Regions from separate parts of the Exiguobacterium sp. s46 genome, predicted to be linked through region 1. Evidence: predicted binding sites of a transcription regulator. Region 1 holds the regulator's gene; the other holds the start of a gene.
What was found. Region 1 encodes LexA, which represses DNA repair genes until DNA is damaged. Its sites were predicted from a motif close to CGAACATATGTTCG; they were not measured.
Positions count from the first base shown of each region.

Region 1 (3,191 bases):
ATAGCGTGCGCAATACGCGGTCCAAGGTCACGAGCCGGGTTGATGGCATACCCTGTTGTACCACCGAGCGATAGACCGATGACGACGACGAGTAAACCGACGATGAGTGGTTTTAAGCCGTCTCCGAACGTCGTTAAACCGAGTGCCAAGATACCGAAGACGAGAACGAATGTCCCGATGATCTCAGAAATCAAGTTCGACGGCGTATGACGAATCGCTGGACCTGTTGCGAACACACCGAGTTTTGCAGCTTGATCATCAGTCGCTTCAAAATGTTTCATGTAATGAAGCCAAACGAGAATGGCGCCGATGAAAGCTCCGACAAGTTGTCCGGCAATGTAGATCGGAACGTCTGCCCACGGTAGGTCAGAGTTCAAAGCAAGTGCGATCGTCAATGCGGGGTTCAAGTGTGCTCCACTTTCAGCAGCTACGAATGCTCCTGTCATGACGGCAAGACCCCAAGCGAACGTGATGACGATCCATCCGCTGTTTTCCGATTTCGTCTTTTTCAAGACGACACCGGCGACGACTCCATCCCCGAGCAGGATGAGGATCATCGTACCGATCATTTCCAATACAAAGTTATTCATGCAAAAACCCTCCCTTTGGATTAAAGCAGATAATGGCCTTTCTACTTTAAATTACTCCGATTTGAGAACGTTTTCAATACATATAATTGAAATATAGGAATGGAAATTTTTTATTTTGATGTTTAAAGATACGTAAAAGTGGATAAGAAAACACCTCTTACTGCCTGCAAGCAAGCAAAAGAGGTGTTACCGACGACGTTTTTTTCTTTTTTTAGGTCGAAACCAACTGCTGGAATAATCTAGTAGGATATGAATCGTGCTGGCTACGATGATGCCAATAACAAAAGCTGGCAGGGAAGCGAACCACGAATCAATCGTAGCAGAATCAAGAACCTGAAAATATAGACTTAAAAATAGTAGCGGAATCAGAATCGCAGCACTATAAAGAAGCCGAATGATGTCTCCGATGATCAGTCCATGCGACCAGATCGATCGGTGAGGCATGATCTTGACATACGGCATCCACAAGACTCGAAATGGTCCAAAGCGATAATAAGGTTCTGACTTTAAATCGAGGTCGGGTGACAACCAAAGGGTACCGACAGCGATACCGATGGCGGTTGGTAACCAATCGGTTTGTTGCGTTGCGACCGAATACGCAACGTAACCCGTCAGTGCGACGGTATTGACGGTATCATGTACATTTCCTGAAGGCATGAAAAAAGACCAGTCGTAACTGGTCCCTCCGTCAATGAATCGTCCGATACACGCCGATTACCTTACCAAGAATGGAGACATTATCGAAATACATCGGATCCATCGAGTCATTTTCTGGTTGTAAACGTACCTGTTGATCTTCTAAGAAGAACCGTTTCACCGTCGCTTCGCTATCTTCGGTCATAGCTACGACGATTTCTCCGTTTTCTGCTGTGTTTTGTTGGCGCACGATGACACGATCGCCGTCAAGAATACCTGCATTAATCATCGATTCACCATCGATCGTCAACATGAAGACCGTTTCGTTTCCTACATAATGTGCAGGGAGCGGGAACTGTTCTTCGATATTTTCAATCGCTGTAATCGGAAGACCCGCTGTGACTTTCCCGATGACGGGAACATGGACGATGGCTTCCGTGATTTCTTCAGGCTTATCAAGCAATATCTCAATCGCACGTGGTTTCGTCGGGTCACGGCGAATCATTCCCCGTTTCTCGAGTCGATCCAAATGACCGTGTACCGTCGAGCTAGACGCGAGTCCGACTGCTTCTCCGATTTCACGAACTGATGGTGGATACCCCTTCAGTTTCACTTCAGAGACGATGTAGTCGAGAATCTCTTGTTGGCGCTTAGACATTTTCCGCATACGAATTGCCACCTCTTTCTGGATTGAAGTTTGAAATGTAAGAATATATGTTTCTAGATTCACTATAACATAGAACAAATGAGCGTACAAACAATTGTTCGACATTTTGTGTTGACCGAACACGGGTTCTGTGTTTATTATGAGTTATGCGAACAATTGTTCCGCGAACATTTATTCTAACTCATTCATTTCATATTTGGAGGGATTCATGATGATTCATACGATTCGTACTCATGCTTTTTCAATTCTCTTCTATGCATTAAGTATTGCCTTCGTGATCTTTTTACTCACACCGCGCCCGGATGAAAAAGTGGCGCAACTAATGACTGCTTCCGTTACGGTCGATGAGAACGCTACAGTTGAACAAATCGCTGAAGTCTACAATGACGGTTCGATGTCAGATGAAGAATACGTCAACTGGTTGATTAAAAATAATGATGTCGAGACAAAACACGTCATCTCAAAAAGCAAAATCGTTGTACCAATCGCACAACAATGACAAAATGGAAAAGTTGTGAAAGAACGAACAGGGATGTGAGGTACGATGAAGGTCGTGATTTATTGTCGGGTGTCGACCGAAAAAGAAGCACAAGATAGTTCGATTGAACGCCAACGGATGGAACTTTCGAAGGTTGCGTCTCAAAAGGGTTTTGATGTCGTGGATGTCGTCTCTGAAAAAGAGAGTGGATATGACGTCGATCGGGAAGGGATGCTGACGGTTCTTGATCATGTGACACGTGATGCGGTAGATGCGGTCCTCGTAACGGATGACACACGGATTGGTCGAGGGAATGCGAAAATCGCTATTTTGCACACGTTTAAGAAGCACGGTGTTCGGTTGATGACACTTGATTCCGATGGAGAATACCAACTTGCTGATGCAGAAGCGATGGTCCTTGAGATCGTCTCACTCGTGGAAGAATATCAACGGAAACTGCATAATGCAAAAATCGCGCGCGGCATGCGGCGAGCGGTCGAACAAGGCTTTCGCCCGGAACGAAATCTGAATCGCCAAGGAGAGAACGCCGGGCGTAGCCGAAAGGACGTACCGATCGAAGAAATCGTACGTCTCCGTGAACTCGGACTGACGTTTTCAGATATCGCCATTACGCTTCGCGGGATGGGACATGATATTTCAAAGGCAACGGTCAATCGTCGATACCTTGAATACCGCGAATTGACGCCTAGCCCGGAATGAGAAGCAAGTAACCCGTCGACTGACGCGGTTAACTTGCTTTTTTTAGTAAGCTCTTTTACAGTAAGAATACAATTGAACTACTCAAGTTTGAGTCGTACAG
Region 1 is NZ_JACSMY010000001.1:434,571-437,761, forward strand. It holds gene KNQ08_RS02215 (MIP/aquaporin family protein) at 1-590, opposite strand, end outside; gene KNQ08_RS02220 (metal-binding protein) at 777-1,247, opposite strand; gene lexA (transcriptional repressor LexA) at 1,279-1,893, opposite strand; gene yneA (cell division suppressor protein YneA) at 2,105-2,392, shown strand; gene KNQ08_RS02235 (YneB family resolvase-like protein) at 2,438-3,091, shown strand.

Region 2 (3,191 bases), on a different contig from region 1:
GTCGCAGATGTTCAGTCGAACATGCAGGAACATCTACAGTCGGTTCAACAGTTGATGTCAGAGCTCTCATCCTACAGCCAGGTGCTCGGGGAACAGATGCAGCACCACGTCATTCAGCAAACAGAATTGAAGACACATAGTGCTGTACTCGAGTCGCGGATCAGTTCGTTGCAACAAACTATAAAAAATTAATTTTTTACATTTTTCCTAGTATTAATCTTTAAATTACAATATTTACTTATCATTTAATATGAAATAAAATGTTTTTTGGTAGGTAATTTTATATTTAAGGGGTTAATGAATCAATGGAAGAAAAGAAAAAGAAAAAAGGCGGCTGTTGTGGCTGTGGTTGTCTCATCTTCATTATTTTAATTTTCTTAGGCGCTTGTGGCGCTATTTTTGGAGAAGATGACTCTGACGATAAAGACAATAATACAAAGAGTCATCAATCTACTAAAGACTTGGACTCTGATGATCATAAAAATAACACTGAAGAAAAAAATGATGCTAAAGCTAAGGCAGAAGCTGACACTAAAGCCAAGGCAGAAGCTGACGCTAAAGCTAAGGCAGAAGCTGACGCTAAAGCTAAGGCAGAAGCTGACACTAAAGCTAAGACTTGCTTAAATATTCGGGGTAATATCTCTAGTTCAGGTGAGAAAATATATCACCTTCCTAATCAAAGGTTTTATAGTAAAACGGACCCTGAACAAGTTTTTTGTACAGAAGGTGCAGCTGTAAGTGCTGGATATCGCAAATCAAAAATCTAACTAAAAGTACCGGATATCTCATTTGATATCCGGTACTTTTAGTTAGCTAATAAATTTCGCTTCCTTCTTATCGATGATGTTGCGAATCCGGTTCTCCGTCACCTGATACTGCTCTGCCAATTGACGGGTTGTTTTCCCTTTTTCGTACTGCGCGCGAATCGTTCGAATCTGAAAAGGTGACAGCGTCACATGTTGACCTAACAAGAGATCAAACTCACCAAGTAGTTCAGTATACTGCTGATCGATCGAAGGCAGAACCTCTAAGTTCGACAACTGATCGTCAGCCCGTTTGCCGTTGCGCCGGACGAGTCGCGCTTCCATGACATCTGTCGTCAGAAAGGCTTGTGCGACAAGCAATCCGACCTGCACCCGCTCTCCTCGACCACGTTGGTAGAGCGTGACTTTGCGGTATCCTTCCCGATTGAGCCGTGGACGGAGCAAGACACCTTTTCGTCGTTGCTGGACACCGCGACATGTCACGATCGTCCGGTCGAGCGACCTTACGCGACCAAGTGATGAGACTTCATATATACCTACATAGCCGATGACGGCTTTCCATTGTTCTTGCATGGTTGTCCTCCTTCAGACAAGGACACGACGGGACTTCATACTTGAATTATATCAAATTACGAACAAACGTTCTAGTGATGTCACTCGTCGGAATATGCTATTCTTAGCAGAAAAAGGAAATGAGGTTCGTCTATGAAATTTGTCTTGTTACTTGGTCCGCAAGCGGTCGGAAAGATGACGATCGGTCAGGAAATCGAACGGTTGACGGAGATGAAAGTTTTCCATAACCACCAGACAATCGATCTGTTATTGCCTTATTTTGATTTCTCTGAACCTGCACACCATCGCCTAAAAGATACGATCCGGCGCGAGATGTTCAAGGAAATGGCGAACAGCTCGCTCGAAGGTGTCCTGTTTACGTTCCTCTGTCTATTCGGCGTCGAAGGCGGTGGTCTTGAGTTCATCGAAGAGACAGTTGAGTTATTCGAACAAGCAGGTGCTGACGTCTATATCGTTGAACTGGATGCGCCGGTCGCAACTCGCCTGCACCGAAACACGACTGAAAACCGATTGACGCACAAAGTAACGAAGCGTGACCTCGCTGCTTCTGAACAAGACTTACGCGAAACGGCGGACGGTTACCGAACACGTTCATTGCCAGGCGAATTGCCGGACGTCAACTACCTCTTCCTCGATACGGAACCGTTAAGCGCACGTGAAAGTGCGGAAGCGATTTGCGACCATTTCAACTGGTCCAAAACAACGGTCTAATCACAAACAAGCCCCGTCCTGCTCAGCAGGCGGGGCTTTTTTAATGATAGAGTTTGCGTTCATATCGATTCGCCTGCAACTGGAATCCGTTCCGACGCCAGACCGCCGCACTGCCCGCTTCGCCGTAAATACGCGTCAGTAATAACGTCCGTGCGAGATACGACAAAATCGACGTCAACGCTTCTGTGATGTACCCGCGCTGATCATCCTCATCAGTCGTCGTATAACGTAAGTTTCCGGTCGATGCATTCCATGTGAAGGTAATCGTCCCGACAATCGTTTTCTCACGCAACGCATGCAGCGTCCACTTGCAACCCGATTCTTCATCCGTTGCTTCGACAAACAATCGTGACGTCGTAAAATCCGGATGTCGTCCTTGCATTCAGCTCTCCTCCTCGACCTCAAACGTTGCTGTCGCGTAAATCTCTCCGTTAATTAAAATCGTTAATGTATGTGTACCAGGATAATGGACACGCGTCGTCATGTTCCGAAACGATTGGCGTCGTTCAACTTGTAAGACACCTTTAACTTCCCGCTCCCGCAGTTGAAACACCTTCCGACTCGTTCCACGTTGTTTGACGTAATCGATCGCGTATTCAAGACGCAGACGTTGCTCGACGGAACTGTTTACTTGAAACGAAAACTGTAACTCTTGACCAATAGTCACTGGTGAGACGACCAAGTCCGTAACCGCAACCTCGCCTTGCGTAACGTGTCCGAATAATTGCAACACGTCTGGGTTTCCGCGCTTCAGTAACGTCCGGGAGGCGTGACGCAAAATCCAGTCCGTGTTCGGATCTGTTCCTAAGTGACGTCCAATTCGTTCGATCAAGTATTCCGGATGCGTTTTTGAAATATCATTCAAGTGATTGGCGACACTTTTTCGGACGTAAAGTGACGGATCCTGTAATAAGGCGTCAAGGATCGGTAACGCTGGACGCGGATCAGCAATCAGACGCGGGATCGCTTGTCCCCATGGTAAACGCGGTCGTGTCCCTTCAGACGCTAAGCGCCGGACATGTTCATCGTCTGATGTGGTCCATTTGAATGCCTGCTCAAGATAGAGTTCCTGATCAGCAAGTAGAAAACGGCGAACGGCGAACTCTGACGTCGAATGCGGCGTCAACTTGGCGAGTGTCGCTA
Region 2 is NZ_JACSMY010000002.1:169,853-173,043, reverse strand. It holds gene KNQ08_RS12470 (methyl-accepting chemotaxis protein) at 1-192, shown strand, start outside; gene KNQ08_RS12465 (sunset domain-containing protein) at 306-767, shown strand; gene KNQ08_RS12460 (NUMOD4 domain-containing protein) at 810-1,337, opposite strand; gene KNQ08_RS12455 (AAA family ATPase) at 1,470-2,048, shown strand; gene KNQ08_RS12450 (GNAT family N-acetyltransferase) at 2,089-2,430, opposite strand; gene KNQ08_RS12445 (DNA alkylation repair protein) at 2,431-3,191, opposite strand, start outside.
Region 2: the regulator LexA is predicted to act here: its motif matches at 1,397-1,410, upstream of KNQ08_RS12460 (NUMOD4 domain-containing protein).